One region of the Shewanella sp. SP2S2-6 genome, then DNA from elsewhere that is predicted to be linked to it. Evidence: predicted binding sites of a transcription regulator. Region 1 holds the regulator's gene; the other holds the start of a gene.
What was found. Region 1 encodes NrdR, which represses ribonucleotide reductase genes. Its sites were predicted from a motif close to AAACACNANATNTNGTGTTT; they were not measured.

Region 1 (16,662 bases):
CACACACCCAGAAAATCGCGATAGGCGAGTTAGCGATTAAGATGCTTAGTGACAGCGGGATTATTAAGAACACCTTGTTGGTGGTGGCGTTTAATCTGATGTGGTTTAGCTACTTTTCACTGGCGCCATTTATGTTTGAGGCGCAAGGGTTATCGACGCTTGCCTTTGGTACCAGTGGCTTACTGTTAGGCTTTGGTACATTCCTTGGCAGTTATGTTAATAAAATAATGCTGGGTCGAGGCCACACTGGTGCACGACTGGTTCGCTTAGCCAGTGCTATCGCACTTGTTGGTGGTCTGGGTATTTGGCTATTCCAATCGACTGTTTTAGGGCTGAATAATGTTTACTTTTTAGCGCCTATGCTCTTGATTGTGATTGCTTACGGTATCGCGATTCCGAACATACTCAGCTCGGCTCTGGCAAACTACCGCACCTATGCGGGATCTGCTGGTGCACTTTTCGGACTGTTTTATTACATTCTGTTGGGACTGGGTTTAGGCTGCGCGGGAATCATTCACCATTTAGGTATGGTGATTACGTTAAGTGCACTGCTTTGTGTTGGCTTAGGTTTACATTTTGGCTTAGCCAATAAAGTAAAAAATGCTTAAGACGTAAATGAGAAAAAGCCAAGGCACTGAGTGCCTTGGCTTTTTTATATGATTATTTACATTGATGAGTAGGCGTGAAGCACTAGGCTTTAGGCGCAAGCTCCTGCTGCTTTGCCGCCTCTTGTGCCGCTAACTCTTGTGCTTTAATTGCCGCTTCGAGCTTAGCTTCAACATATCCCGGTGAATGGGTCGCTGCCGAGATTAATCGATACATGGCGGGGATGACGAGTAGTGTCACAAAGGTGGCGAATGCCATACCGAAGAACACTACAGTACCCACAGCGATACGACTTTCTGAGCCTGCGCCCGTCGAGAAAATTAACGGTACAGCGCCAACTAAAGTGGTGAAGGCTGTCATTAGGATTGGCCGCAAACGACGGGATGAAGCGTCGATAATGGCTTTATCGAGTTCAAAGCCGCGGTCACGCAATTGGTTAGCAAACTCAACGATAAGGATACCGTTTTTGGTCACCATACCAATCAACATGATCATGCCTATCTGGCTGTAGATGTTGATCCCTTGACTGGTGAGCAATAGACCTAAGAAACCACCAAACACGCCCATAGGCACAGTAAACATAACCACTAACGGGTTGATAAAACTTTCGAACTGCGCGGCTAAGACTAAGTAAGCGACCAGTAAGGCCAAACCAAATACGATGAAGATACTGCTTTGGTTTTCCTTAAAGTCTTTGGATTCGCCGGTGTAACCAATGGAAATATCTTTAGGTAATAATTCAATGGCTTTAGCATCAAGAAACTTTAAGCCTTCACCTAAGGTGTAACCTTCACTGACGTTAGCCTTGAGGGTGATCGATTTTTGCTTATTGGTGTGACTTAATCTTTGTGCCGAGGCAATTTCTTCGATATGGGTAACAGTATCAAGCGTCACTAATTCGCCTTTACCGGAACGCATGTAGATTTGGCTAAGATCGCCAACGTTGTTAAAACTGTTTTCATCACCGCGCAAGTACACATCGTACTCTTCGCCGCGATCCACATAGGTGGTTTCGGTTCGACCGCCGAGCATCACTTCTAAGGTTTGCGAGACGTCATCGACACTGATCCCAAGCTCCGCTGCGCGTTCTTTATCAACAGTCACGATAAGCTCAGGCGTGGTTTCGGCGTAATCTAAGTCGGCGCCTTCCATCATAGGGCTGGCGTTGGCTTCTTCTTTGAGCACCTGCGCCCACTTAAACAGTTCGGCATAGTCCGAACCACCAAGCACAAATTGCACCGGTTCGCTCGATTGACCCCTAAAGCCTGGCATCATAGGGCGAACCATCACATCGGGAATGTCTTTCAATGCTTTGCTAATAATCCCAAGCGCTTGCTGTGCGGATTCGGTGCGTGTGCCCCAATCTTCAAGCTGCATGATCACAAAGCCCGTTTGATCGCCCGCACGGCCACCAAACGCGGGGGCTTGCACGCTGAAGGAGCGCAGCACACCTTGACCCAGCAAGGGCATGAGTCTGTCTTCGACTATGTCCATGTTAGCTGTCATACGGTTATAACTGGTGCCTTCGGCGCCTTTAATAAAGGCGAACAATACACCGCGATCTTCCTGCGGCGCGAGCTGTGACGGCACTAGTTGCATTAACCAAGCGCTGCCGCCGATACAGGCGATGATAACTAAGGGCGCGAGTAGACGAAGTTTAATCGCCCGAGTAACGGCGACGCGATAGACACTTTCCATGCGGGCAAAACCGCGATCGACCCAACGATTAAAGCGATTCGGTTTGACGTTGGCTTTAAGTAATTTGCTGCTCAGCACGGGCGTAAGTGTCAGTGCCACTAAGGAGGAAAACAGTACCGACACCGCCAACATCACGGAGAACTCGGTAAACAAGAGTCCAACCATGCCCTCCATAAAGGAAATAGGCAGGAATACCATGACTAATACCGCCGTGGTGGCGACAACGGCAAAGCCGACTTCGCGGGTGCCTTTATAGGCGGCGAGTAAGGGCTCTTCGCCTTTTTCGATATGGTGGAAAATGTTCTCGACCACCACAATCGCATCATCGACCACTAGACCGATGGAGAGGATTAACGCCATTAATGTCAGTAGGTTAATCGAATAACCTAGCATGTTAGCGGCGATAAATGCCGAGATTAACGATACCGGAACCGTTACCGCAGGGATGAGTGTCGCCCGCGCTTGTCCGATAAAGATATACAGCACGAGTACCACTAAGGCGCCGGTGACATAAAGGGTGCTATACACCTCGTTAATAGAGCGGTCTATAAATACGGTTGAGTCGAAGTCGACCACTAGGCTAGTGCCTTCGGGCAGGAAGTCTTGTACGCGATCGACTTCTTTGTGCACTTCTTTGGCAACGAGCAATGGGTTAGCATCGGACTGGGCAATAATGCCTAAACTGATGTTAACGATACCGTCGCTTTTGAAGGTCGAGTTTTCGTTTTGTGCGCCGACAGCCACATCGGCCACATCTTTTAAGTAGATAGGCGTGCCATCGCTGGCGGTACGCACCACAAGGTAGTCAAAATCCTTTGGCGTGTAGTACAAGCGTTTGGTACGCACCGACATCACTGTGGTGTCGTTTCGCACTTGGCCGCCGGGTGTTTCGATGTTTTCTTTACGCAGCGCGTTAGTTATGTCGGTGACTGTGACATTGCGGCCCGCCATTTGCTCGGGTCTGAGCTTGACGTACATGACCTTGTACAAACCGCCGGAAATACTGATGGAGCTCACGCCACTGATAAGGCTAAATCTGTCCTCTAACACGCGCTGGGCGTAATCCGTTAACTGAGTGCGGTCCATCACACTCGAGCTTAAATTCACATAGACGGAGGGCTCGCCCGAACCGTTGTCTTTGGAGACGACAGGATCTTTCGCATCTTCAGGCAGCCTGCGCTGGGCGCGGGCCACAGCGTCACGCACATCACTTACGCCTTCGGTTAAGTTCCACCCGAGGAGGAATTTCACTGTGATACGCGAGCTACCATTACGGGTGGTCGACGTGATTTCGTCGATACCACTGATCCCCGTCAGTTCATCTTCTAGGGTCTTAGTGATCTGGCTTTCCATAATGGCCGCCGACGCACCCGAGTAACTGGTGCTAATGGTGACCACAGGGCTTTCGACGTCGGGCATTTCTCGTATCGACAATTTAGAGAAGGAGACTATGCCGAATACGCACAGCAGTAAGCTTAAAACGATGGCAACGACGGGGCGTTTAACCGAAACATCGGACAACCACATTATTTAGTCTCCGTAGCTTTTGGGCTTGAAAGCTCAGCCGCACGGGTAGATACCTTGGCATCGAGCGTCACTTCATTGATTTGCAGGCCATCGCGCATATTCACTAAGCCCTGCACCACGACTTTGTCACCTATGCTCAAACCGTTTTCAATCAAGACTTGGTTATCGATACGGGCACCTAACTGCACTTCGGTGCGGTTGGCGATGTGATCGGCGTTAACTACGTATACGTAACGTTTAGTGCCTGAATATTCAAGGGCTTGTACTGGCACCATAGGTGCTGAAATAGCAGGGAAAGTGATAGTGGATGACATCATCATGCCGGGTTTTAAGCGATTTTTTGGGTTGTCAAATTGCACCCGCACTTTAAGGTTTAAGGTCTCTTCGTTGACGCGCGGATCGATAGCGACAACTTTGCCAGTAAAGGTTTCATCTGGCCAAGCGCGGCTGGTAGCCGCCACTTTCATGCCTATGCTTAATTGCGACAGGAAATGCTCTGGCACTTGTAAGTCGAGGCGCATGCTAGATAAGTCATCCAGCGACATTAACTCTGTGCCTATGCTGACCATTTTGCCTTCGCTGAAATTAATCAGGCCAGTATTACCCGCAAACGGCGCAATCAGCGAGTGGTAATGTAAATCCGCTTGTGCTGAAGCTAAGCGTGCTTGGGCGATATCCACACTGGCTTTTTGTGCGTCAATTTCGGTTTGGGTGATGGCGTTGCGGCTGATCAGCTTTTCAAACTCTTTGAGTTTACGTTTTTCATCGTTGAGAAAGGCATTAGCCTCAGCGACGGCGGCTTGGGCTTTCATATCATCGAGTTCGATAAGCAACTGACCTTTTTTCACCGCTTGGTTTGAGGTCACGGCGACTTGTTTAATCTTACCTGTGACTTGCGGCGCGATCACCACAGCGCGTTCGGCAGCGAGCTTGCCGATAAGTGAAATAGATTGTGCTAATGGATATTCAACGACTTCCCCCGTGACCACTGGAACGGTTCGCATAAGATGAGGTGCGCTTTCGGGTTTAGCCGCTTGAAGGACATCACTAAAACTTACCGCTGTGGCGATAACCGCAAGCAGGGCAATGGCAATAATGGTTTTTTTCATTGTAATTATTATCTCGCGCAAAGGCAGTTGAAAAAGGTAATCGCTCTAATGGCGCTATTCTAGTGAATAACCTACCTGAGTTGGGTAAAAGTTTGTAAAGGTAAGCAAACGAAAATGAAAGAAATTGTGTTTTTTTAGCCTTGAACACAATTCAACACGGCTTTTGCGGTTTTTTTGTGCAAAGGGCCAGTGCGAGAAGACCCAAGTGCGCTAGGGATGGACCTCAGTACGCGTTTTTTCGACTGCGGCTTGAGTCGTTTCAACCTGAGGATATTGGCTCAAAATGGAAGCCAATCGACCATCGCTGCGCATACTTTCTAAGCCTTGATTAAAATCCGTTACTAACTGCTGATGATCCGTCATGGCCAAAGACACCCCTAAGTGAAATACCTCAGTCGCTATGGGTTGACCGACTTGTTCAAAGGCATCGTCATATTCAGCGGGGCCTTTTTTAATTAAATACCTCGCTAAGTTATGGCCAATCAAGACTAAATCGATACGCTTTAAAAATAGCTTCTTGAGGTTCATTTCATCCGAATTACCTTCTTCGGTGGTGAGCCCTGCGGCGAAGATTTCGGGCGGATTAGCGTAACCGCGACCTATGCCAATCGTGTAGGGCTTGAGCTCAGAGAGCTGACTAAAGCTCAGCGGCGCATCTTTACGTTTATAAAACACGATTTGTACGGGTTGGATTGGCGCAGAATATTGGGCCCATTGCTCACGCTCTTTACGATACCAGAGTCCAATAATGCCATCGGCTTGGCCTGTTTTAACGAGTAGGGCTGCGCGAGCGAAGGGATAAAACTTGAGGCTGGCATTGTAGCCTTGGCGTTTAAAGGCTTCTTTGACGACTTGGGCGACGCCGCCCTGTTCGGGTAAAGCATCGGCATAAAAAGGAGGATAGTTTGTGGCGACTAAATGGAGTTCTCGACCCGCAAATGCGGGGTGGATAAAGCCGAGCATAAACAAGCAAAAGCCAGATAATGTGAGTAATTGCTTCCCCATTTCTACTCCAGCACTTAGGTGAGTCGCACTTGGCTTGAGTATAGTCAGAGTTAATAAAAACTGGCGAACTTATGAATACTAAGATGCGTGCATGTTTGCCCTTACTCATTTATACATTCGCGCCCTAGCTTATTCATGCATTAGGGCGCTAGGGCATTCACATATTATGCTGAAGAGATTAGCGAGGTGTCTTATGTCTTATAGCGAAACCTGCTCACCCTGATACAGACCGCGGCTGAGTTTGCCTGCGTCGATAAGCAAGAGTTCACCGGATTGACCATTCTTAATACTGCTGTCTATCGCAATGATTTTATTGTGATAGAGGCCAAGCACTTGCTCCTGCGATGTGTGTCCAACGACAATATGCTCTACCTTGAAATAGTTCAGTATGCTATCGATATCCGACTCTTTCAGTTCATCTTTAAAGTATCCGCGATACCAAGTCGGGCCATTGGTAAAAAACAGAAAGTTGAGTAAATCATCCTTTTTCAAATCGGCTTTTTTATCATCTAAATGCTGACGAAAGAGTTGGTTAGCCTCGCCGATATGTAATTTACGCTCGATCCATTCAGGGCTGATGCCGCCGTGCATAAACAAGATATTATTGATTTTGACTAAGGTATGTTTGCTGCGAAGCCATTGGCCGATTTCGGTGTCTTTGTTGTAGAGCGCATCGTAGCTGCGTTTGAGTAAATCGGCCGCGACTTGATAGCGTTCGTTGACATAGCGTAAGTCGCCGCGAAACACCATTTGCTCGTGGTTGCCCATGAGTAGATGTAAGCGCCCGCCCGCAGCTTGAGCTTCTTGATCTAAGGCATATAAAAACCACAATACTTCATTGACTTGATGGCCACGGTCAAACATGTCGCCCGTCATCACCATATGACCGTCATCAAAGGCCCAGTGGTTATCTTTGTCGATAATCCTATGGGCTTTTAGTAAGTTAATCATCACATCAAATTGGCCGTGCACATCGCTAAGGGCGACAATTTTGCTGACATGAGTAAAGGTATCGGGCTCAACGGTGGCAGCTAGTGTGTGAAGATGGGGCTCTGGTAATTCACCGCAACTGGCAGGGCGAGTTAACTGCGCCTTCGCAATCGGCGTTTGTTTAAGCTCACTCTGGCAAATCCAATAGGCAGTGTCTTTTTGAGCATTGTCCAAAAACACATAAGGGCCATCTGTGACGCTGCTTTCTTGAATCTTTAGCTCTGGCTCGGCCTCACTGGTATTGGCCGCGAATGAGTTAACGGAGAGTGAGACAAAGGGAAGCGCGGTAACAAACCATAACAGGGGCGTGAATTTTCTATGTTGCTTCATTATCCATTGGCTGGTTTGGCTCAGTCGGGTATTAGAGAGTGTGATGGGGTGGGCCCCGACTGGCATCGAATTGATTCGCATTAGACCGCATCCTTGTTCTTGTTTTAGTTATTCATTCTGTCATTTTAGACACTTGAGTTGATGAGTCTTCGAATGTGTAGTTTTACGAAGTTAATCTCAAATGCTCAATTTCAAACGTTCAGTCCCAAGGGCTTAATCTTAAGCGCTCAAGATATTCAAAACACTAAATCATACGGATAAGGCTTAACATCGGCAAGTCGTGAGACGGGCTAAAGTAATCTTGCCCGCCTCATTATTCAGTTATTGCATCATGGCATTTCTATCGTGCATAACTGTTGTTATGGGTATTGGCAATTACATGGCATTGACTACGGAATGACTATCGACAAACTGCTCAAAACTGACGATTTTACCGCTGTGTATCTTCCATAAGTGGGCGACTCTGGCGCTAAAATGCTTGCCTGTTTTGACATAGGTTCCTGAATAAGTGCCGAAGGCAAAAACCTTATCGCTTTGGGCGACATAGTCTTCGATATCGACCCGATAGTTATCCCATTCAATTTCGAGGCGGGCGAACACTTTGGCGGCTATCGCGCTAAAGCCTACGTAAGTGCCCGCATAGGGAAAACCTGCCGCCTCTGTCCAGCGTGCGTCACTCGCTAAGGCATGCTGAAGATTTTTGGCGTTCTCGGCTGAGCTACTTCCCTCATAGGTGCTTTTAACCAGAGCAAGATTCGCATCAGCCTGCCTTGCTGTTTCGATAAGACTTAACTGAGCAGGCTCTCTCACTAATGAAGCTGTTGAAACACCATTAAGCGTTGGCATGATTATGACTCAAACTGTGCTTCAAGATGGCTTAACCACTGGGCGGGTTGGCCGTAGAAGCGATTGATATTAATGGCGGTGATGTTGCCATCATTATCCTCTATAGCCATCGAAGGGAAACCTTGGGCGCCTATCAAATTCAATAATGCTCTGGATTCAACAATATGCTCATACAGCTTGTCGTCACCTTGGGCATAATGCTGTGCAAAGCTTATAGGGTCGAGCCCAAGTTCAGCGGCTAAGCTTGCGAGATTACCTTCATCACTGGCGCTGTGACCATCGCGGTAATGGGCCAGTTGTAATGAGTGTAGATAAGCCAAACTGTCGCCGCCCATGGCCTCGACTGCGAGCATGGCTTTAATGGGGGGCGCTGAGTCGAGTACGACTGTGGTATCGCGCAGCAGACCATCAAAGTAGTTTTCACCAAAAGGCTGTCCGGTTAAATCGGCAATGCGCAGATCGTGGGGCATAACATAGTCGCGCCAGTTGGCATCGATTTGTTTGCGTCTTGGGCCTGTGAGCATACCGCCGCCGTGGAGCTTAATGGTAAAGCCAGCTTTGGCTGCAGCATCGAGTAACGGCGCTGCGGCATAACACCAACCACATAAAGGGTCGATAATCGCGTGCAGAGTACGCACTTTGGCCGCTGGTATGCTGTTGGCCGTGCTAGCAGAATGAGTTGTTGGGGTAGTCATAGTGTTAAACCTTTTGGCTTAAGTTCGTCGTTACATTAGCGACTTAAGCCCTTTGAAATCATCGATTAAAATAGTTAATTGGGTACCGTTATTTAGGTGCAGTCATTTAGCTAAAAAATGGCACGCAATCGCTCACGTGCCTGTCTTTAACTATTTGCACTTAAATGCCTGTACCAAATCACCTGTATATTAAGTGCCGAGATGTGAGTGCCGGGCTTACATAGGCCAGGTCATTTCGCCCATGTAAACTTTGGCGCTGATTTCAAGCCCTGCATCGGCTGGCATTTGTGGGTATAGCGCCAGCATCTTTTGGATTAATTCGGCTGAATCTTTCGAGGCTTTTGCTGCGATTTCAAAGGCCTTTACATACTCACGGGTAAAACCGATGGCGCGGGTATCAAATCGCGCTTCGCTTAAATAGTGTCCTGGAATCACTGTGGTCGGCAGCAGTTTTTCCATCGCATCTAAATGAGTTAACCATTCCTGACGCTCTGCGGCAGTTTGAGTGTCTGCCATCCAAACATGCGTGTTATCAAATACTTCTACGCCACCTGTAATGGTTTTTGCCGATGGTACCCACAGGAAAGTGTGTTTAGGATGTTTATCATTAAAACCTTCGATAATCACTTGCTCACCGTCGATGGTGAAAGTGTCGCTATGAATCGCCTTAGGTAACACTAATTCACTTGGTGCATTGTCCTTTAAAATCGGACCCCAGTAGGCGAGCTTGCCTTCCATTGAGGCTTTAATAGCATCGACAGTGGTTTGAGTCGCGACAATTTGTGCATCGGGGAAATTCTTTTTAATCACGGCTAAGCCGAAATAAAAGTCAGGGTCACTATGGCTGATATATACCTGAGTCAGCTTTTTACCGCTGGCCTTAATCGTATCAACCAAGGTTTGGGCATCGTTATTTTGAAATTGCGCATCGACTAGCATCATTTCGTGTTCGCCGCTGATAAAGCTCGATGACACGGCAAAGATGCTGTTTTCGCCCGGATTAAAATGGCTCACTTGCAATGGTGCGGCCTTGACCGCGCCGAGTCCCGCTAGCAGTAAGGTAGCGGCTAGGCTGATTTTAGACGAGGCCTTCAATGTGGCGTTAACTGTGTTGCGTATAGCATAGGTCGATGTGTTCATTTTTGGCTCACTTATAGTCACAGGATGAAAGAGTAAAAAGGTTCGATTTAGCATTCATTGATTTGCAGCTGCTGCAAAAAGTGAGTTAAGTATAGGTTGCAATAATCAATAGATAAATGCGAGTATCTGCCCATATTTGTTGCATTAATCGGACGAATGGCCGGATGTACTCTTAGTTATTATTCATGTGGGGCGCGAGTATGTGAGTGAGCCTTCGAGTGATTGAAAGTGAGTGATTAAACGTTATTGATTGAACGTGAGTGGAGATAAATCATGGATAGACTCGAAGCGGCTAAAGTGTTTGTCACTATTGTCGAGCGCGGCAGCATGATCAGCGCAGCTAATGCTTTAGATATGTCGCGTTCTATGGTGACCCGTTACTTGAGCGAAATGGAAGAATGGTCCGGTGCTAGATTGTTGCATCGTTCGACGCGTAGCCTCAGCTTAACGCCAGCGGGTGAGCAAGTGCTGGATTATTGCCATCGACTGCTCGAACTGGCGAACGAAGTGCCAGCGGTGAGTCATGCTTCGGTGGCGATTCCGCGCGGATTATTGCGCATTAGCTGCTCCCAGTTTTTGGCGCATCAGATTTTAGCGCCCGTGGTGCACCAATACTTAGCCAGTTATCCGCAGGCGAGTGTGAATATCCACGTGAGTAGCCAAACCGTCGATCTGGTCGCCGAGCGGATTGATCTGGCGATTCGCATCACCAATGAACTCGATCCCAATCTTATCGCAAGGCGCTTGGGGGAATGTGAATCTGTGGTGTGCGCTGCACCGAGTTATCTTGCCGCGCGTGCCGCCGTGCTGCATCCCGAAGATTTGACCCAGCATAATTGCTTAACCTATTCCTACTTTGGCGATGTGATGTGGCGGTTTTATCAAGCCGATGTGGCTGCGAAACAGGCTCAGGCGCTGAACTCCGATCCTAAGTTAAACCAAGGGCAGGCGTTTAATGTGCCTGTGAATGGTAATTTTAGCGCCAATGATTCTATGGTGGTACTTAATGCCACGCTGGCAGGTGAGGGGATTGCAATGCAGCCACTATGGGCGGCGAAACCCTATTTAGATTCGGGTCAGTTAGTGCCTTTGTTAACTGAGTTCATGCCGCAGTCACTGGGAGTGTATGGCGTGTATCAATCCCGCAAACATATGCAGCCTGCACTCAGGGTGATGATGGACATGCTGGTGGCTTATTTTGCCAGTTTGAAAAGCTGAGTCGTTTTATCGGAACTATTCGACAGCATCCAATAAAAACGAGTCGATAAAGCGAGTACAGAAAACTATTCATAAAAACTATTCATAAAAACTTCCCCATAAAAAGCATCCAATAAAAAGGAGCGCAGATCCTTCGACCTGAGCTCCTTTTTGGCTTAATTAATTATGCGTTTGACTACTTAATCATGCGCTTGTATTTCAAGCGGTGTGGCTCAACCACATCGGCGCCATAGGTGTTTTTCAACCATGCCGAGTATTCTGTGTAGTTACCTTCGTAGAAGTTCACTTGGCCTTCGTCACGGTAATCCAGAATGTGGGTCGCGATACGGTCGAGGAACCAACGGTCATGCGAAATCACCATAGCGCAACCTGGGAATTCCAGAATCGCTTCTTCCAGTGCGCGCAGGGTTTCAACGTCTAAGTCGTTGGTGGGTTCGTCGAGGAGTAAGACGTTACCGCCTGCTTGCAGCAGTTTGGCTAAATGCACTCGGTTACGTTCACCACCAGATAAAGTACCGATGACTTTTTGCTGATCGCCACCACGGAAGTTAAAGCGGCCCACATAGGCGCGGCTCGGGATTTCCATGTTGTTGATACGCATGATGTCTTGACCACCGGAGATTTCTTCCCAAATGGTGTTCTTATCATTCATCGAATCGCGGAACTGCTCAACCGATGCCAGTTGCACAGTTTCACCCAGCTCAATACTGCCGCTGTCTGGTTTTTCTGCGCCGGATAACATGCGGAACAGGGTCGATTTACCCGCGCCGTTGGCACCGATAATACCGACGATCGCGCCCTTAGGCACAGAGAACGACAGGTTGTCGATGAGTACGCGGTCACCGTAAGACTTGGTCAGGTTATTCACTTCAATAACCTTGTCACCTAAACGTGGTCCGGGCGGAATAAATAGCTCGTTAGTTTCGTTACGTTTTTGGTAATCGTTAGTGTTCAGCTCTTCAAAGCGCGCCATACGGGCCTTGCCCTTAGATTGACGGCCTTTCGCACCTTGGCGTACCCATTCCAATTCCTTGGCAATGGTCTTTTGGCGAGCACTTTCGGTGGCAGATTCTTGCTTCAGACGGGCGTCTTTCTGTTCAAGCCATGAAGAATAGTTACCTTCCCACGGAATACCTTCACCGCGGTCGAGTTCTAAAATCCAGCCAGCGGCATTGTCGAGGAAGTATCTGTCATGGGTAATCGCGACCACAGTACCGGCATATTCCTGCAAGAAGTGCTCAAGCCACGCCACAGATTCAGCATCCAAGTGGTTGGTTGGTTCGTCCAGTAACAGCATTTCTGGCTTTTCAAGCAGCAATCGGCATATCGCTACGCGGCGACGTTCACCACCGGATAACACTTCGATTTTTTCATCCCAATCCGGCAGACGTAGGGCGTTGGCGGCGCGCTCAAGGACGTACTCTAAGTTATGGGCATCTTGGGCTTGGATAATCGCTTCGAGTTCGCCTTGCTCTTTCGCAAGGGCGTCGAAATCGGCATCCGGCTCGGCGTAGGCAGCATAAACGGCATCGAGGCGAGTCAGGGCATTTTTTGCCTCTGCAACCGCTTCTTCAATCGCTTCACGCACGGTTTGATTCGGATCGAGTTTAGGTTCCTGCGGCAGGTAACCGATTTTCAATCCCGGCATTGGGCGCGCTTCACCTTCAATTTCGGTGTCGATACCCGCCATAATGCGCAGTAGTGTCGACTTACCTGAACCGTTGAGGCCGAGTACGCCAATTTTGGCGCCGGGGAAAAAGCTTAAAGAAATATCTTTAAGGATCTGCTTCTTAGGCGGAACAATTTTACCCACCCGCAGCATGCTGTAAACAAACTGAGCCATTTTTCTCTATCTTAAGTGACTAATGATGCGGCTAATTCTACTCGATTGCGCGCCGAACTCAACTCGACAATGAGCCAAGTTCAAGCACTATCCACAGGAATTTCATGTTTCAAATACTGGGATTGTGGTCGCGTTCCGAGTAGAATACCGCGCAACCCTACCTATAAGAATTGGCAGCTGGAGTAAGCAATGCTGAAAAAAGATATGAATATCGCAGATTATGATCCGGAACTGTTTAAGGCAATTCAGAATGAAACTCTGCGTCAAGAAGAGCATATTGAGCTGATTGCTTCTGAAAACTACACCAGTCCACGCGTGATGGAAGCGCAAGGTTCACAGTTAACCAATAAGTACGCTGAAGGCTATCCAGGCAAGCGTTACTACGGTGGTTGTGAGTATGTGGACGTAGTTGAAACCTTAGCGATTGAACGTGCTAAAGAATTGTTTGGCGCAACTTACGCTAACGTACAACCTCATTCAGGTTCACAGGCAAACAGCGCTGTTTACATGGCATTGTTAAAACCTGGCGATACCGTACTGGGCATGAACTTAGCCCACGGTGGTCACTTGACCCACGGTTCACCCGTTAACTTCTCTGGCAAACTGTACAATATCATTCCTTACGGTATCGACGAGTCAGGTAAAATTGACTACGACGAAATGGAACGTCTGGCCGTAGAACATAAGCCTAAGATGATGATCGGCGGTTTCTCTGCCTATTCAGGTATCGTTGACTGGGCAAAAATGCGTGAAATCGCAGACAAAATAGGTGCTTACCTATTTGTCGATATGGCGCACGTTGCCGGTCTTATCGCTGCGGGTGTTTATCCAAACCCAGTACCACACGCACACGTTGTGACGTCAACGACCCACAAAACTTTAGCCGGTCCTCGTGGTGGCGTGATCCTGTCTGCTGCTGACGATGAAGACTTGTACAAGAAGTTGAATTCAGCGGTATTCCCAGGCGGTCAAGGTGGCCCATTAATGCACGTTATCGCTGGTAAAGCGGTTGCGTTCAAAGAAGCACTAGAGCCAGAATTTAAAGTGTACCAACAGCAAGTGGTTAACAACGCTAAAGCTATGGTTGAAGTGTTCCTTGAGCGCGGTTACAAAATCGTCTCTGGCGGAACCAGCAACCACTTGATGCTAGTTGATCTGATTGGTCGTGACTTAACCGGTAAAGAAGCCGATGCCGCCTTAGGTAGCGCTAACATTACCGTGAACAAAAACTCAGTACCAAACGATCCACGTTCACCTTTTGTGACTTCAGGTGTGCGTATCGGTACGCCAGCGATTACGCGTCGCGGCTTTAAAGAAGCGGAATCGAAAGAGCTGACTGGCTGGATCTGTGACATCCTTGATGATGCTAACAATCCTGCAGTGATTGAGCGTGTTAAAGGCCAAGTATTGGCACTGTGCGCACGTTTCCCTGTTTACGGTTAATCTGTAAATAGTCTCCTTTTTGTGGTGCTGAGCCTAACAAGCATCAGGTGGTTAACCTCAGCCCATAAATAGGATAAAATCCCATGGCCGCATTAAGCGGCCATTTTTATTGCTAAAATCTTAGACTTAAACCAAACAGGCTAACCTTAGATAACATAGTAAAGCCAACGGCTTTACGTCATTCACTGGCAGGAGGCTCAATGCATTGTCCATTTTGCAGCGCGACAGATACTAAAGTCATCGATTCTCGATTAGTGGCGGAAGGCCACCAAGTGCGCCGTCGCCGAGAATGCACCGAATGCCATGAAAGATTTACCACCTTCGAAGGCGCCGAGTTAGTCATGCCTAGGGTGATTAAACGCGATGGTTCACGCCAACCCTTCGATGAAGAAAAACTCCAAGGTGGCATGCTGCGCGCCGTTGAAAAACGCCCCGTGTCTATGGATGAAATTGAGCAAGCGCTTAGCAAAATCAAATCGACCCTGCGCGCCACTGGCGAGCGGGAAGTGCCGTCAGAAATGGTCGGTAACTTGATGATGGAGCAATTGATGAGTCTAGATAAAGTCGCCTACATACGTTTTGCTTCTGTGTACCGCGCCTTTGAAGACGTGTCTGAATTTGGTGAGGCCATCGCTAAACTGCAAAAGTAGTTATTCAATTTTTGTGGCCTGTCGTTCAGGCTTCTGGTTGCGCTAGCTTTAAAAGAGGCTTTTGATTAATTGCTTCTGTAAGACAGGTTTTAAACACAGATTTACAAGACTGGTGAAAGCCGAAACCTTTAACAACAGGGTTGAACATGAGCTTGAACATAAGTTGGTCCGTACTCGATACCCAAATGATGAGCCGCGCGATTCAATTGGCGCGCAAAGGCTTTTACACCACGAGGCCCAATCCCAGTGTGGGCTGCGTTATCGTTAAAGATAATCAGATTGTCGGCGAAGGTTATCATCAAAAAGCGGGTGAGCCCCACGCCGAAGTGCATGCGTTACGTATGGCTGGCGAACACGCCCGCGGCGCAACGGCCTATGTCACCTTAGAGCCCTGTAGCCATTATGGCCGCACGCCACCCTGTGCCTTGGCGCTGATCAATATTGGCGTTAAACGCGTGGTGGTGGCGGTTGAAGATCCTAATCCGCAAGTAGGTGGTCGTGGCATTCAAATGCTGCGCGATGCCGGTATTGAAGTGGATGTGGGATTACATCGCGATGAAGCCTATGCCTTGAATTTAGGCTTTATGAAGCGCATGGAATCGGGTTTACCCAGAGTTACAGTCAAATTGGCTGCGAGTCTCGATGGTAAAACTGCGCTGTCTAACGGTGTGTCTAAATGGATAACTGGTCCAGAATCTCGCCGCGACGTGCAGCGATTACGCTTACGTTCCTGCGCGCTAGTTACGGGGATCGAAACCATACTGGCAGACGCTCCTTTACTTAATGTGCGTTATCAGGAACTTGGCAGCTTAAAAGACAGTGTAACCGAGGCGCAATTACTGCAGCCATTAAGAGTGATACTCGACAGTCGCGCCCGTTTGCCGTTATCGGCCACCTGCTTGGCTATCGTATCGCCCATACTCTTGGTCTCGACCGTGGCTTATCCCACAGAGTTTCAAGCACAATTGCCCTCCCATGTGAGTTGCCTCGTGTTACCTGCAATTGCAGGTCGCGTCTCATTGCCTGAACTATTAAGCTATTTAGGCCAAAGCTGTAATCACGTGCTGGTGGAAGCGGGTGCAACCTTAGCGGGCGCATTTTTAGCAGAGGGGCTGGCCGATGAGTTAGTGCTATACCAAGCGATGAAAATCCTCGGTGGGCATGGGCGTAATTTGCTGCAATTGCCCGATTATCAAACCATGGCACACATTCCTGCACTCACTTTGGTCGATGAGCGCAAATTAGGGCCAGATACCCGTTTAACCTTGAGCGTTAAGCTTGATACCTCTTTATTTAAATCGAATTGGAGCAAGATAACCGTTTAACCTTGAGTCTTATGCCTTATTACTTCTTTATTTAATTAAGTGAGTTAACCATGTTTACTGGGATTATTGAAGCTGTTGGCACCCTGCGCAAACTGGAGCGTAAAGGCGATGATATTCGTCTTACCGTGGCGAGCGGCAAACTGGATTTAAACGATGTGCGTTTAGGCGACAGCATTGCCACTAACGGTGTGTGCTTAACGGTTGTGCAGCAATTAGCCGACGGTTATGTGGCTGATG
Region 2 (16,662 bases), on a different contig from region 1:
AAGGCTTATCCGCCGGGATGATCAGCTTTTATTTAAGACGTGCGGATAAAAGTGAGCTTATTTACAATCCATTACTCGTGTGCCTAGTGACTTTTTATGCCGAAATGATGCAAATGAGCATCATCTTACTGGTCGCTCGCCCCTTCGATGATGCGTGGGAATTAGTGCGCCAAATCGCGCCGCCCATGCTGTTAGTCAACTCCGTGGGAGCGGCACTCTTTATGAGCATGATCCGCGACCAAAAAACCATGTTCGATAAACTTTCCTCCAGTTTTTCAACGAAGGCGTTAAAGATAGCCGAGCGCAGTGTCGGACTCCTATCCAAAGGATTTAACGAAGAAAGCAGCAGCCGTGTGGCCCAAATCGTTATCGAAGAAACTAATGTAGGCGCAGTAGCCATCACAGACAGGGAAAAACTGTTGGCTTTTATTGGCATAGGTGCCGATCATCATCTGCCTGGTACGCCAATTTCTTCCAAGATCACCTTAGAAGCGATCAATCAAAATAAAGTCATGTTCGCCGATGGTGTTGAAATGCCCTATTCATGTTCTATTTCAAGCAACTGCCGCTTAGGCTCGAGTTTGGTGATCCCGCTGCGCAGTGATACCGAAGTCATTGGCACCATTAAACTCTATGAGCCTAAGAATAAGCTGTTTTTGAATATTAACCGCACATTAGGTGAAGGTATTGCCCGTCTGTTATCGAACCAAATTCTTTATGGCCGATTTGAGCAACAACAAAATCTGCTGACTCAAGCCGAATTGAAATTACTGCAAGCGCAGGTTAATCCGCACTTTCTGTTCAATGCTCTCAATACCATTAGCGCGATTATCAAGCGCGATCCCGATATGTCTAAGCAGTTGCTGCAGCAGTTATCACAATTTTTACGGATCAATTTAAAGCGAACGACAGGCTTAGTGACGCTTGGGGATGAGCTAGATCACATCGCATCCTATCTCACCATTGAAAAAGCGCGTTTTATTGATAAATTACAAGTCAGTATCGCGATACCTGAATCACTCTACCATTGCAAAGTACCGGCCTTTACCCTGCAGCCGATTATTGAGAATGCGGTAAAGCACGGCACTTCGCACATGATAGAGCAAGGGCAGATTAAAGTGACGGGCAAGCTCGAAAATGATGTGTTGGAATTAGAAGTCACAGACAATGCCGGATTATATCAACCCGTTGAGGGCTCTGAAGGCCTAGGGATGAACTTAGTGCATAAACGCATTCAAAACATTTTTGGTGAGCAATATGGTGTCACTGTGGAATGCGAAGCGGATGAATTGACTCGCGTTACTATAAGATTACCCATAGAAAACCCTGAGATATCCAATATGGACACCCGTACGTGATCACTTGTTTAATTGTTGATGATGAACTGTTTGCTCGTGAAGAATTAGCCGATCTTTTGGGGCAAGAACACGACATTGAAATTGTTGGTCAATGCGCTAATGCCATCGAGGCGTTGCAAAGCATAGCCAAAGAAAAACCTCAGTTAATTTTTCTCGATATCCAAATGCCGCGCATTTCGGGCATGGAACTTATCGCTATGCTCGACCCTGATAACATGCCGAAAATTGTGTTTGTTACCGCTTACGACGAGTTTGCCGTCAAGGCCTTCGATAACCATGCCTTCGATTATTTGCTTAAACCGATAGATGCCGAGAGACTTAGTAAAACCCTCACTCGGGTGCGTAAAAATCTGACGCCTCAAATTATGGATCCCATTACCCCAAAACGTCTGGAACATATTCCCTGTTACAGCGGCAATAAACTCAAGGTGATTGCCATCCAAGATGTGGAATATGTGTTCAGTGATTTGAGCGGCATCCATGTGGCCAGTACGAAAGGCAAAGTCCATACCCAATTGACCTTAAAAGTGTTTGAAGAAAAAACCCCACTGGTGCGCTGCCATCGGCAGTATTTGATTTCACCTAAGGCGATTGCCGAAATTGAGCTGTTAGACACGGGCGCCGAAGTCACCACCCACTCAGGGGATAAAGTGCCCGTCTCACGGCGTTATCTTAAGAGCCTTAAACAGTTGTTCGGCTTCCAATAACTCAAGCAAAAAGCCATCTTAGCGGGTATTTTTAGTCACAAGATGGCCAACAACACCCGCCGTTAACATACGATTGCAACCACTCAAGCCCACCTATTACCGCTCACCCTGCATTTTCGACCACTCATTGAGATTGCGAAGTTTTATATCAACAACTTGTTTACACTCGCCAGAACTCAAATGGGGAGATAACAAAAATGATGTGGTTCCTACTCTGTGTCGGTCTGCTGATCGGCGGCTACTTTATCTATGGCGCCTTTGTCGAGAAAGTCTTCGGCATTAACGCTAATCGTCAAACACCTGCTTTCGCTCAAACTGATGGCGTCGACTTTGTGCCTATGTCTAAGGGTAAAGTCTATTTAATTCAATTATTAAACATCGCAGGCGTAGGCCCAATCTTTGGTCCTATCTTAGGTGCCCTCTATGGTCCTGCGGCCATGTTGTGGATTGTGGTTGGCTGTATCTTTGCGGGTGCCGTGCATGACTACTTCTCTGGCATGTTGTCAGTACGCAACGGCGGCCAATCTGTGCCAAACCTTGCGGGTAAATATTTAGGAAAGAGTGCCAAACACTTCATGAACGTGTTTGCTATCGTGCTGTTATTGCTGGTTGGTGTGGTCTTTATCTCTGCGCCTGCAGGTTTACTGGGCAAGCTTACCGGTTGGGACGTCAGTATCTTTGTGGGCATTATCTTCGTCTACTACCTGATTGCAACTGTGGTGCCAGTCGATAAAATTATCGGTCGTCTGTACCCCTTCTTTGGCGCTTTACTGTTCTTCATGTCGTTCGGTCTGGCTTTCGCGATTATCCTATCAAGCGAGCACACCTTACTGCCTAACGTACAAGCGGGCGATTTCTTCCAAAACTTAAATCCAAATGACATGCCACTTTGGCCTGCGCTATTCATCACCATCGCCTGTGGCGCGGTATCAGGTTTCCATGCAACGCAATCACCATTAATGGCACGCTGCGTTGAAAACGAAACCAATGGTCGCTTCGTCTTCTTTGGCGCCATGATTGGCGAAGGCATTATTGCACTGCTTTGGTGTGCGATTGCATTATCATACTTCGGCGGTGTTGAAGGCTTAAGTGCGGGCATGTCAGGCAACCCTGCCAACGTGGTCTATGAGGCTTCGACTGGTCTGTTAGGCGCTGTCGGTGGCTTTATGGCTATCCTAGGTGTAATTATTCTGCCGATTACTTCAGGTGATACGGCTTTCCGATCTGCGCGTTTGATTCTGGCTGAATTTTTCAACATGCCACAAATCTCACTGCCAAAACGCTTAGTGTTAGCTCTCCCACTGTTTGTTATCGGCGGTATGTTGACTCAAGTGGATTTTGGTGTCATTTGGCGCTACTTCGGTGTGGCAAACCAAACCACCGCGGTATTAATGCTGTGGACGGCTTCGGCTTACCTGTTACGCCATAACAAACTGCATTGGATTGCGACTATTCCAGCGATGTTTATGACCACAGTGGTCATCACCTTCCTGCTGAACTCGTCAACCTTAGGTGCAGGCTTACCTATGACGGTATCAACCATAGCGGGCGTGGTCACCACCTTAGTGATTACAGCGCTGTTGATTGTTAAAACCAAAGGTAAAGGTGAGATTGATTTACAGGTAGAAACTGAGCTTAAAGAAACAGTCAAAGACTCATAAAACAGTCCGAATGACCAAGGTAAAACAGGCGCTTTATTGCGCCTGTTTTGATCATACTGCTCCATCGATAATAGCTATCGCAGGTTTACGCTAGCAAGGTATTCAGGCTTGACTCGATACCATTGCACACTGTATCAGGCATACAAAACTGCTATACTCCCGCCATAGCACACTGCAACATGCATAATATGAATCAATCTAATAACCCGCTCCACGGCATTAAACTGGAAATGATCATCACTTACTTAGTAGAGAAATACGGCTGGGAAGAATTAGGTGAGAGAATTAATATCCGCTGTTTTACCCACGATCCCAGCATCAAATCCAGTTTACGTTTTTTAAGAAAAACAGAGTGGGCACGGGATAAAGTCGAATATCTTTATTTAAAAGCCAACAAATTACCCTTACCGCTACCTAAAGCCGAAGCGAGTCAAACCGCTAAGAAGCCTGCGGCAAAAATCACAACTAAAAAAGCGACTCAAACCACGACAGACAAGCCAGCTAAAAGCGAGAAATCCAGCTCAGATGGCAAAGTAAACAGCCATATTTGGGGTAACAATTAATCCTAGACCGCTGCTACCATAATGCGTAAACAGCCCTAGAATCAGGGCTATATTGTTATAATAAATCAATAACTCATCGTTTTTACTAACCTATTTGCACTGACCCACACCTTTAATTTAATTGTGGCTAATAGCGTTTACTAAGAGGCTGTGAGCCATGAGCAAGCACTCTTTTTGGCTGAGCGACAAAAAGTGACTTCAGTTTTCAAATTGATGGCCGATAGAAGTGGAGCATGATCCAAATTTGCATGAATGGAGTGTTAAATGAACATTAATGGAATAAACAGTAACGCAACTGGCTCAGGTTTCACCGCCGTATCAAGCGCATATATCGCAGCGACACCAGCCGCAACAAAAACATCTACGGCGAATAGTGAGTCCACTGACTCACAAGATACCCAAGAGACAGTCTCCATTTCTAATGCGGGCCGCGCGGCTTTATCCGCAGATGTGGGCGCAACCTTAAGAGACAAAGCCTTAGCCAAAAAGAATGAAGTCGAAAATGCCTCATCAGAAGAGCCTATGACGTTGATTGATCAGCAAATCCAAAAAATAAAAGAACAAATAAAGGCACTTCAAGAGATGTTGGCCAAGCTTGAAAATGATGACTCAGAGGCCGCTGATCAGCAACGTAAAATGATCCAAGAGCAAATCATGCAGTTGAGTAGTCAGATAGCGACATTAACTGAGAAAAAGATGCGTGAAGCCCAAAAGGCATCGGCTTAAATTAAGCGGTGAATATTCTTAACTGGGTTCAGCTATGCTCATGCAGTCTGGTTGGCCCCACTTAGATAGGAAAACTGAACATCAAACGCCAAATGTTCAATCCATCACCACGGCGATAGCTGAATCCAATACGATCAACACCCAGCAATTCGCCCCCAAGGGGCTTAGAAAACGCGAGGGAAAAACCAGCCTCATAACTGCCTGAAACTATGGTATCTTGCTCTATCTCGCTGATAAATCTGAGCTCATTGAAATACCAATAACCCACAGCAAAGATCCTTGGTTGCACCTGCAGATCCCACCATTGCCAGCGCGGCGCTAATCCTAAATCAACGCCAGTTTGTAACACCGCAAATTGATCGGCAAACTTGCCATAGTGCTCACTGTACCCGGCAAAGCGTAATCTCGACACCCACACCGCATCTTGCCCAGCAAGGGTGAAATCATACAAGCTACTGATCCCTGAGGCGATAATGGCAACGTTATCGTTTTTATCGAAGTTAGTACCAAAGCCGATATCTAAATACCCTTCCATTCGAGTGTTTTCGCTCGCCTGCCAGTGATGCTCAAAACCTGGGGTAATGGTCATAGTGCCTATCGACGACGGTAACTCGCCTTCGGTGATATCTTTGGCTAAATAATCAAAAAAGCCAAAGGAGATAGGTAAACGTAACCAAGTCTGGCTTCCGCTATCTTTCTTTAAATCAAAACTTAACGGAATACTGACCACGGTCGCATTTTGGTTAGCGGCGCGATAAACACCAGTGCCGAGATAACTGCCAAAGGCATAAACAGAATTGGGATTACTGCTCGACTCTATCGGATTGCTGCCATTGGCATTACTGCTAGGCGCGTGACTGATAGAAACAGGATCGACAGGCACGCCAGCATCATTCACTTGAGACGCAGATGTAAGTGTCACAGATGTGAACGTATTGGCGGGGGATACACTATTGGCGAAAACGGCAGGAACAATGCTCAGAAATACTAAGCAAGTTAACGACAAACATAATGGCAACCGACTGAAAAAATGGCTCAATTGACTAAAACCTTACTCATTTCTGACTCAATCGGTCGACCCATCATAAATACAAAGCTACTTATTTTCATCCATAAAATGATATTCAGACATCATGTGCCCAAGCTCAGTGGATTTGGTTTTTAAGTAGGCTTCGTTGTAACGATTCTTACCAACTTGCAGCGGTACGCGCTCAACCACTTCGATGCCAAACTCCTTCATCGCTTTCACTTTACGAGGGTTATTGGTCATCAAACGCACATGCTTCACGCCTATCTGTTCCAGCATAGGTTTGATCATGTCGTATTTACGCATATCGGCTTCGAAGCCCAGCTGCTCGTTGGCTTCAACTGTGTTGGCACCTTTATCTTGCAACTCGTAGGCGCGTATTTTATTCAACAAACCAATGCCACGGCCTTCTTGACGCAAATAGAGAATAAAGCCACTGCCCGTTTCCGCAATATTTTGCATCGCCGCTTGTAACTGAAAACCACAGTCACAACGCAAGCTAAATAACGCATCGCCAGTTAAACACTCGGAATGAATTCGACCCAACACTGGTTCATCCGCACTGAGCATACCGAATGTGAGCGCAACATGCTCTTTGCCTGATTCTGTATCTTCAAAACCATGCATGGCAAACACGCCCCAAGGAGTGGGTAACTTTGACGTCGCGACATATTTTATCGACATACTTAACCTTAACGACAACTCTCATTCCATGAGACGAATAAGATCCCTAGAAACAAATGAGGATTAGGCACTTAGCCAACTAAGCGCACTATTCTAAAGTGTTTTTGAACAATCAAGAAATACTTTAGTGTTTTAATCAACTAAACCTAACATGAATGTCATTTTCGATGGGCAGCACGAAGGAATGGATTAAAACGAAGCTGTGCATAAAGTACTAGGCGCACAAACACGCGATCGACACTCGATCCCGTGTCAGTGACGGCCTAACCCACATTAAAATTTTGCGGGCGCGTATCCAGTGACTTCCTTTAGCCCCATTTCACGGCCGATAGCCGTCATAGGGTGGATCACCACAAGACCTTTGACAGACTTTTTCAGTTTGCCCATGTCCGCTTGTTCTTCTTTAGTCAAAGCGCGATGGAAAGGCAAACCTTTGATATCTGAACCTTGCTTATTCAATAAGCGGGTTTGTTGGCCTTTCACACTGCCAATTTGCTTAGTGACTGCAGCGATTTCGCGCTTGAACTGGGCAATAATGACGTCATCGCCTCTTTGTTCAGCCGCAGCAAGTTTACGACGAAATTTATCTAATTTATCGTTAAGCTGCTGCAGTTCTTGCTTTAAATTCATTCTGTTACCTTAAATTACCTAAGTTAGCCACAGTAAAATCTTAGCCTGATTATGCTAGCGTCTGTGTCAAGGCCTGAGATTATAGCAGCAAGTTACAGATCCTCGTTACCGCTTTTATAACAAACGAATGATCTGATTGCTGCTACCGCGAAATACGAGACTTGGATCGGCAAGACTTTGTTCAAATTTCCCATCCACCATCACATCAATATAGGCCAACACGGCGCGCTGTTCATCACTCAACTCATCGAGCACATAACCCGTCCAAAGCCAAATATCTTTACCTGCACACTCAGCCTTGACTCGTTTGACGAGCGCCAAAATGGCACTGAGATTGACAGGCAATAAAGGATCTCCGCCCGAAAGCGATAAACCACGGCGCACAATCCGCTTATCATTAAGATCGGCAATAATCCTATCTTCCATCGTCCTATCAAATACATGCCCAGAACGGGGATCCCACGTGCTTTGGTTGTAACAACCGCGGCACTGGTGCTCACAGCCAGAGACAAACAAGGTCGCACGGGTACCTGGGCCATTGACCACATCGATAGGGAAATACTGATGGTAATTCATTGATGGTCACTCACAGTGCATTTCATCTTTTAACATTGGTACTTACCCCATGACACCATTGATGCCACGGAATAAGTCTAACAGGCAGAATAAGGTAATAATGTTACAAGTGTTTGATCCTACGTTTTACTTCTTCTTGCTTACCATAATTAAAGGGCCGCGCATCAGGGCTGCCTAAGTAACCGCACACACGGCGCGTGACTGACACTCGACTTGGCTCATGGTTGCCACACTTAGGGCAAGTGAATCCTTTGCTAGTACAGCTAAATTCGCCAGTAAAGCCACAGTCATAGCATTCGTCGATTGGCGTGTTCGTGCCATAGTAAGGCACGCGGCTATAGCTATAATCCCAAACGTTTTCAAGCGCTTCGAGATTATGCTGCATGTTGGGGTATTCGCCGTAACAAATAAAGCCGCCGTTCGCAATTGCGGGATATGGCTGTTCAAAATCAATTTTATCGTAGGGATTTACGCTTTTTTCCACATCGAGGTGGAAACTATTAGTGTAATAGCCCTTGTCCGTCACCCCTGTGACTAGGCCAAATTGCTTCGCATCCAGTTTACAAAAACGGCTGCAAAGACTCTCGCTTGGGGTGCTATACAGACTAAAGCCATAACCTGTTTCAGCCTTCCACGCATCCGTGGCGGCTTTAAGATAAGCCACAATAGCGACGGCTTTGTCCCTTAATTGTGCATCGTCAAATACATGGGTTTGGGTGCCATAGAGTGCATTCATGGTTTCATGCAGACCAATGTAACCGAGTGAAATCGATGCGCGACCATTTTTAAAAATTTGAGAGACATCTTCATCGGCGCGCAAACGCACACCACAGGCACCTTCCATATAGAGGATAGGTGCCACGCGGGCTTTAACGCCATTGAGTCGCTCGATACGCGTATCCAGCGCTTTACGGGCTAAGACTAATCTGTCATCTAAAAGACGATAAAACTCCGCCTCATCGCCCTTCGCTTCCAAGGCAATCCGCGGCAAGTTTAAGCTCACTACCCCAAGATTATTGCGCCCTTCATGCACGAGTTCGCCATTTTCCTCATAGGTGCCTAAAAAGCTGCGGCAACCCATTGGGGTTTTAAATGAACCTGTGACTTTCTCGACTTGCTCGTAGTTGAGAATGTCGGGATACATGCGCATAGTCGCGCATTTGAGCGCCATCTGTTTGACATCGTAATTGCAATCGCCCGCTTTATGATTAATGCCATCACGAATCGCAAACACTAACTTAGGGAAAACTGCCGTCTTACGGTTTTTACCTAATCCCGCCATCCGTACTTTGAGCATAGATTGCTGAATTAAGCGCGATTCCCACGAGGTGCCTAATCCAAAGCCAAAGGTCACGAACGGTGTTTGACCGTTGGCAGTGTGTAAAGTATTGACCTCATATTCCAAAGATTGAAATGCATCATGACATTCTTTTTCAGTTTGCGCCGTGGCGAAGGCTTTAGCGTCGGTAATCTTCCAATTCAGGGCAATTTGGTAATGTTTGTCGTAGCTCTTAGCGACAAATGGGGCTAACACCTCATCGATACGATTAATAGTTGTGCCGCCATAGATATGGCTCGCCACTTGGGCAATGATCTGTGCGGTCACTGCTGTCGCCGTTGAAATAGACTTTGGGGTTTCAATTTCGGCATTACCCATTTTAAAGCCATGGGTCAACATGCCAGCTAAATCAATCAACATGCAGTTAAACATCGGGAAAAACGGCGAGTAATCTAGGTCGTGGTAATGGATCTCGCCCGCCTCATGGGCAGCGACCACATCCTTAGGCAAGATATGACTCTTGGCATAATGTTTAGCAACTATGCCCGCGAGCAAATCCCGCTGAGTGGGAATAACTTTCGAATCTTTATTGGCATTTTCATTGAGTAAGGCCGCATTGCTTTGCTCGACTAAACCACGGATTTCGAGATTGAGTTTACTGGTCGCTTCACGGCACACATCTCTGTCGTGACGGTATTCGATATACACTCGCGCTAATGATTTATACGGCCCTTCCATCAACAAGTTTTCAACCGCATCCTGCAAATGATGGATATCAACTTCGGTTAAGGTCGCGACACTTTGACTGATACACGCTGCCACTGTCGCTGCATAGTCGCCATCCTCTATTCCAACTGAGTTTGCAGCGGCATTCACTGCATCCCTTATCCTTGTTTCATCAAAAGGTGTGCGGCAACCATCACGCTTAATTACGACTGGCATTGTTCAGTTCCTCTCCATCTCGCCTAAAAATTAACACTACATCTAGTGATTTTAAAAGAATAAAACACAATATGTAGAGCATTAGGCTACAACGACGATGAAGCGTCCATGATCCAGATCATAGTTTTTAGGAAGAAATAAAAGAACAAACCAGAACTGCAGCTAGGTCCAATTATCTGAAAATTGCGCCTTGACCTGCTGATTAAACCCAGCTAGTTGATGCCTGAAATCAGTGATAATCAAGCACCAAAGCTCAAGATTAACGCTTAGAGAGTGCGAGATAACTACTGAGTTGGCCCGATGCCGACTGATGCGAGCCCATAGACGAAGCGAGTTGCATCATAGATTTAAGCCCCTGCCATTGCTGCTTTTGGGTATCCGTTAGTGGTGGCTCGGAGTTTAAATAATCCGTTAACTGGCCAAGGACTTTGGTGGCTTTTTGAGCGAGCACCGGCGACTGAGCATCATCCATATTGGTCAAAACGTTTTTCGCATCGACCAAGGTATTGATAAGGGGGTTGTTCGGTGATTTTTTGGCTAATGATTTGAGCTCATCATCTAAGAAGTCTTGCAGCGCCTGCTTGCTCGGGGTGGTTGTGCTCGGAACTGTAATACCGTTTTTTGATAAACGCTCAAGCTGTACGTCCGATAAAATGCCGTCCTTTTGTAAACGTGACACTAATGCGGGAATATCGGCGACACCAAATTTGCCATCGGCAAAAAAATCCTTCGCCATCAACTGAATTTTCTGTGCACGTTGCGCCCGTGGCGACAGCGCTATCTCATCGGCTTTACCAGTGTCGGGTTTAGCGGTATCCGACTGAGTTTTCTTGGTCTCTGTGGTCGCATCAGTTTTAGCCGTACTCGTCTTTTGGCTATTGGCACCATAGGCATCGGCGATGCTGGTACTGCTACGATTAAGATTGAAGGCGTTTAAAATAGAATTCATCGTCAATAATTCGGCGTCTAAGATTCAATGACGGTTTTAAAGCAAAAACTAAGCCAATCAAGTATTAATCTTTGCAGAACCTGAATTATCGGGTAGCGAACAGCACCAGTAGCTTTATCTCTAGGACTGTAAATCTTCAATAAGGGCAAGACATTGCCGCCTCAACAAATCGAGTGCCTCTGCATCCATTTGTACTTTATTCAGCAAGGTTTGTTTCAAGGCTAGGGCTTCATGCTTAATCGCCTCTCCCTGAGCCGTCAGAGTGATCAATTTTTTCCGCTCATCTTCAATGCAGGCCAAACGCGTGATCAAGCCTTTTACCTCTAACCGCTTAACGATAGGCGTTAGCGTCCCCATATCGAGCTTAGTCGCCGCCGATAGCTGGGTTTGACTACAGCCATTTTGACGCCACAGGGTTTGCATCACCAGATATTGAGGAAAAGTTAACTCGTATGCCTCGAGTAAAGGCCGATAAGCGCGTACTAAGGCATTGCTGGCAGAATATAACGCGAAGCACACATTATCAGATAAACACAGTGCATCCCTTGGCTCGAGGTTCTGTACCTCTGTGTTATGTGGGTCTGGGTTTTGACTCTGCTCTGTAAATTCGAGCTCTGGGTGAGATAAACAATTTTGCACGTTTAAGCGCCTGTCATTCAAACATAGCGCTATCTTATCCGATCCGCCCCATCGCATCTAGTTTGCGCGCAAAGTATTTGCATTGTGTCATGAAGCCACGTAAAGTTGACGCAGTTAGTTTGCGCACAAACAAAAGGTTAATTTTTTATGAATAGCACTATTACTGAAACCCGTGAAATCCATTTAGCCAGTCGCCCTGAAGGCATGCCTACGGCAGAGAACTTTGCTTTAGTAAATCAATCCTTATCACCGCTCGCCGATGGCCAAGTGTTGATAAAAAACCTGTGGATGTCGGTCGACCCTTATATGCGCGGCCGCATGGTAGATCGTAAGAGTTATGTTCCGCCCTTCGCCTTGAATCAAGTCTTAGAAGGCGGCGCGATTGGTGAAGTTATCGCGTCTAAAAACAGTGATTTCCCAGTAGGCACTAAAGTCAGCAGCATGTTAGGTTGGCGCGAGCACGCTGTCACTGACACGGCTGGACTGACCGCTCTGCCGCAAACCGAATTAGACAGTTCACATTTCCTCGGCGTGCTGGGTATGCCGGGCATGACTGCGTGGACGGGACTGACTCGCATCGCAGATTTAAAAGCGGGTGAAACCCTGTTTGTTTCAGCCGCATCAGGCGCCGTCGGCAGTGTTGCTTGCCAGATTGGTAAACTGATGGGTGCTCGCGTAATCGCCTCTGTGGGTTCAGACGAAAAAGCGGAATTGCTGCGAAGCTATGGCGTTGATGCCATCATCAATTACAAAACCTGTGGCAATCTCACCCAAGCGCTCACAAAAGCCGCGCCAGAAGGGATTGATGTGTACTTTGAAAACGTCGGTGGTGAGCATTTAGCCGCAGCGCTGAGCAATATGAAAGATCATGGACGTATCGCCGTTTGCGGTATGATTTCGCAATACAACGACACAGCGCCAACACCTGGTCCAGACAACTTGGCTCTGATAGTGATGCGTAAACTTAAGTTAGAAGGTTTTATCGTATCCGAACATTGGGCGCATTATCCTGAATTTGCCGCTAAAATGGCTCAATGGTTAGCTGAAGGTAAAGTCAAAGCTGAACAAACTATTTATCAAGGGCTTGAACAAGCACCGGATGCCTTTATCGGTCTGTTTGAAGGTAAGAATCGCGGTAAAATGTTGGTGAAATTAGCGTAACTCGCCATCAAAGCGACATAAATGCTCAGTTTTAGATAGTAAAAAGTCGGTATAACGCGAGTTGTACCGACTGTTTCTATTTGATAGTCAACTGTTTATCTTTTAACGGATTAGCCCTTCCACATCGCAGCTTCAATCAAGTGGGCCACCTTTTCAACGGCAGCCTCGCCAGCGGCAATCGCCTCATCGGCACGGTGAAACTCCATAGTGCCGATATTGCCGACCTCAGGCACAATACAAATATCTGGCGGATCGCCCATCAAGCGCGCCCGTTTATGTCTTTGCTCTAAAATGCCCATTGATTGCGACATTACAGCAATCATGCCAGGATTCGATTTAGTGCCAAGTGAAAACTTATCGGTCAGATTGCTGACATAATCTCGGCCACGGGCAAACAAATCCATAAATCCAGTTTCTTGTCGCGCAGGCATATCCATTTCAGCTTCAACGTTTTTTTGGCTCGTCATGCTCACCGGCAATACTTGGATGCGACCAGAATGATAACCATATAAATCCACTGCAATCACCACATCAACGCCCATGGCACGGCTGACAGAAACAGGCACTGGATTCACCACAGCACCATCGACAAGCCAGCGGTCACCTTGTCTCACGGGCGCCAAAATCCCCGGCATAGAGCAAGAAGCGCGCACCGCTTGACGTAAATCCCCTTCAGTAAACCAAATCTCCTGCCCAGAGTACAAGTCGGTCGCAACCGCCGCAAAAGGACGGTTGAGGTTCTCAATATTCACATCCCCTATTCGAGCTTGCAGCACATCAAATACTTTATCACCGCCGATAAGACCGCCTTTACGCCATCGAATGTCCATCAAGCCAAGCACGTCCCAGCTCGAGAAACTCCGAACCCATTCTTCTAATTCAGGTAAATGGTCATGGGCGTACGCGGCGCCCACTAAAGCGCCCACCGAACATCCCGCAACTTTATCGGGTTTGATCCCCATGGCGGCAAGACCATTCAACACGCCAATGTGCGCCCAACCTTTCGCAGCGCCACTGCCCAAGGCAATACCAACCGAAGGGGTTGTTCCGTTAGCCATAAATCATTCTCCTGTTACTCAATCCACTACACGATAACGTAAAATCCTTTCATATCCACTGTCAATTGGTGAAGCCAAGGCAATTAAGTACTTGTAACATCGATGTAAACAAATGCCAGCAACTAAGTGTAAATGACACACTTTCGCGATAAATCCATGCGTGAAGCAGAGATAATCATCGATGTGGATAGCTGAGTTAGGGCGATTAAGGCTATAATCTGTCCTTACTAAGATTTAGGGGATATACCTTTGCAATTTACCGATTTTTCTCTGGACCAGCGTCTGCTTCAAAGCATAAAACATATGGGGATCACAGAACCCACCGCCATCCAGGAACAAGCACTGCCTATCGCATTGGCAGGTAAAGATTTAATGGCGTCATCAAAAACTGGCTCAGGTAAAACCTTAGCGTTTTTGTTACCCGCATTGCAAAGAGTCATTTCTACCCGCTCACTGTCAAAACGCGATCCTAGAGTCTTGATTTTATTACCGACTCGCGAACTAGCACATCAAGTGTATAGTCAGCTTCGCCTGCTAGTCGCCAACACCCAATACAAGGCCATCAGCGTTCTGGGTGGGGAAAACTTTAACGATCAAGCTAAAGCCTTAGCAAAAGAACCGCATTTTATTGTCGCAACGCCAGGTCGTATCGCCGATCATCTAGAGCAAAAACATCTATTCCTAAATGGGTTAGAGTTACTCGTGCTCGATGAAGCCGACCGCATGTTGGATTTAGGCTTTGCCCCGCAGTTAAAAGCCATCAACGATGCTGCCGATCATAAACGTCGTCAAACGCTGATGTTCTCTGCCACGTTAGATCATGACGAAATCAATGATATCGCGGCAACACTATTAAAAAATCCAGCGCACGTGGCGATTGGCGCGGCTCACTCTGAGCATAACGACATTCACCAACGCATCTTCTTATGTGACCACTTAGACCATAAAGAAGCGTTATTAGCCCGTTTACTTAAAGATGAAACACACAAGCAAGTGATCATCTTTACCGCGACGCGCCCAGATACAGAACGCTTAGCCGCTAAATTAATTGAGCAAGGTTTTGCAACCGCCGCACTCAGCGGTGATTTAAAGCAAGCCGCACGCAACCAAATCATGGACCAATTTGCCCGTGGCCAACAACAAGTCCTAGTCACGACCGATGTCGCCTCTCGTGGCCTTGATTTGCTCAATGTGTCCTTAGTTGTTAACTTCGACATGCCTAAATTTGCCGAGGAATACGTGCATCGTATCGGTCGTACTGGCCGTGCTGGCGCGAAAGGTGATGCGATATCGCTCGTCGGACCTAAAGATTGGGACAACTTTAAGAAAGTCCAAGTGTTCCTTAGAAAGACCTTTGAGATCAGTACGATTCCAGGTCTAGAAGCTAAATTTAGTGGTCTAAAAAGCAAAGCCAAACAGACACCAGCAAAACGTGTTGCTAAAGCCGAGCTTGCTAAAGGTAAGAGCAAAAGAACTAAAGCAGCCACATCGGCGCCTTCACGGGATAAGCGTTTTATCACGGGCGTGGACATTGGCGATGCACCAATGCGTAAAAAGCCTGCTGCGGCGAAATTGCTGCAAGACAATGATACAGAAGAAGTTTAGAAAGAATTAAAGCATACATGCCGGTGGATTTAACATCAGATTTTATTTCTGATACACAACACATTGGCTGATCGAATACTGGGAATTGACGCACCAAGCGCATCAGTCTGTCGCCAAGCGAATCAAAAGCGCAGGGTAAACACTGATCCTCAGGTCATTTCCAGCTACAATAGCGCTATTATCGATATTTTGAAGGTGTAACATGAGAGTTTGTGGTGTTGAATTAAAAGGTGGCGAAGCCATTATCAGTTTATTGAGCTATGAAGGTGAAACCTTCAATGTGCCAGAATGCCGTAAGGTGTCTTTCACCGTTTCCCAATCTGCTACCACAGAAGCTATTCGTGAGTTTCACTTCGCTTTTCATAAGCTTATGCAAGATTATCGCGTTGATGAAGTTGTCATCATTGAACGTGAACAAAAAGGTAAATTGGCGGGCTCAGCCACAAGTTTTAAACTTGAAGCAGCGATTCAATTAGGTGAATTACCTGTCAGCTTACTGTCTCCTGTCACTATCAAAGAGCAAAACAAGCGCAATCCACCACAGGTTGATTTCGATAGTTTAGATCTTAAAAAAGTGCAGCAGTTAGCTTTTGAAGCCGCTTACGCCCAGCAAAATCGCCGTATTTTCGGCAAAGTTTAAGTAATGCGATGACTCAGGCTCCGAATTCATTCGGAGCCCAATCCCCTATGAATCCATTAAAATACTTAAGCGGTTACAGCCCAGATATCCAACAGCAGGTACAGCAACATCTTGATGCTGGCACATTACCTAAGCTACTGTTGAAACGTCATCCTGTCATACATAGCGTTCGCAGTGATAAAGCGCTGTACGAATACACCCAAGCGATTAAAAACCAATTTTTACGCCAGTCGTCACCACTCTCGAAAGTGATCTTTGATGACAAAATTAACATTAGTCATCATGCACTTGGCTTACATTCCTACGTCGCGCGAGTTCAAGGCAATAAAATCAAAGCTAAGAACGAAATTCGCATATCTTCACGTTTGAAGCGTGTACCAGAGCCTTTATTGCGTATGGTCGTTGTACACGAATTAGCCCATTTAAAAGAAAAAGATCACAACAAGGCTTTCTATAA

Region 2: a site for NrdR is predicted at 10,185-10,204, ahead of nrdD (anaerobic ribonucleoside-triphosphate reductase). Genes of this name have one in related genera too.

What each region holds. Positions count from the first base shown of each region.
Region 1 covers NZ_JAUOEQ010000026.1:16,114-32,775, reverse strand. Annotated here, with positions in the region: gene Q4Q57_RS16120 (multidrug effflux MFS transporter) at 1-608, shown strand, start outside; gene Q4Q57_RS16115 (multidrug efflux RND transporter permease subunit) at 691-3,831, opposite strand; gene Q4Q57_RS16110 (efflux RND transporter periplasmic adaptor subunit) at 3,831-4,940, opposite strand; gene Q4Q57_RS16105 (transporter substrate-binding domain-containing protein) at 5,151-5,945, opposite strand; gene Q4Q57_RS16100 (metallophosphoesterase) at 6,144-7,346, opposite strand; gene Q4Q57_RS16095 (nuclear transport factor 2 family protein) at 7,641-8,111, opposite strand; gene Q4Q57_RS16090 (DsbA family protein) at 8,114-8,806, opposite strand; gene Q4Q57_RS16085 (MBL fold metallo-hydrolase) at 9,023-9,946, opposite strand; gene Q4Q57_RS16080 (LysR family transcriptional regulator) at 10,220-11,164, shown strand; gene ettA (energy-dependent translational throttle protein EttA) at 11,340-13,007, opposite strand; gene glyA (serine hydroxymethyltransferase) at 13,197-14,450, shown strand; gene nrdR (transcriptional regulator NrdR) at 14,651-15,100, shown strand; gene ribD (bifunctional diaminohydroxyphosphoribosylaminopyrimidine deaminase/5-amino-6-(5-phosphoribosylamino)uracil reductase RibD) at 15,247-16,425, shown strand; gene Q4Q57_RS16055 (riboflavin synthase) at 16,476-16,662, shown strand, end outside.
Region 2 covers NZ_JAUOEQ010000029.1:22,680-39,341, forward strand. Annotated here, with positions in the region: gene Q4Q57_RS16840 (sensor histidine kinase) at 1-1,358, shown strand, start outside; gene btsR (two-component system response regulator BtsR) at 1,355-2,065, shown strand; gene Q4Q57_RS16850 (carbon starvation protein A) at 2,263-3,726, shown strand; gene Q4Q57_RS16855 (VF530 family protein) at 3,906-4,289, shown strand; gene Q4Q57_RS16860 (FlxA-like family protein) at 4,554-5,015, shown strand; gene Q4Q57_RS16865 (hypothetical protein) at 5,077-6,054, opposite strand; gene ribA (GTP cyclohydrolase II) at 6,112-6,726, opposite strand; gene Q4Q57_RS16875 (YibL family ribosome-associated protein) at 7,000-7,356, opposite strand; gene nrdG (anaerobic ribonucleoside-triphosphate reductase-activating protein) at 7,471-7,932, opposite strand; gene nrdD (anaerobic ribonucleoside-triphosphate reductase) at 8,036-10,153, opposite strand; gene Q4Q57_RS16890 (hypothetical protein) at 10,413-11,102, opposite strand; gene Q4Q57_RS16895 (MarR family transcriptional regulator) at 11,223-11,741, opposite strand; gene Q4Q57_RS16900 (NADP-dependent oxidoreductase) at 11,889-12,902, shown strand; gene rssA (patatin-like phospholipase RssA) at 13,013-13,960, opposite strand; gene Q4Q57_RS16910 (DEAD/DEAH box helicase) at 14,210-15,565, shown strand; gene Q4Q57_RS16915 (DUF3010 family protein) at 15,768-16,205, shown strand; gene Q4Q57_RS16920 (YgjP-like metallopeptidase domain-containing protein) at 16,253-16,662, shown strand, end outside.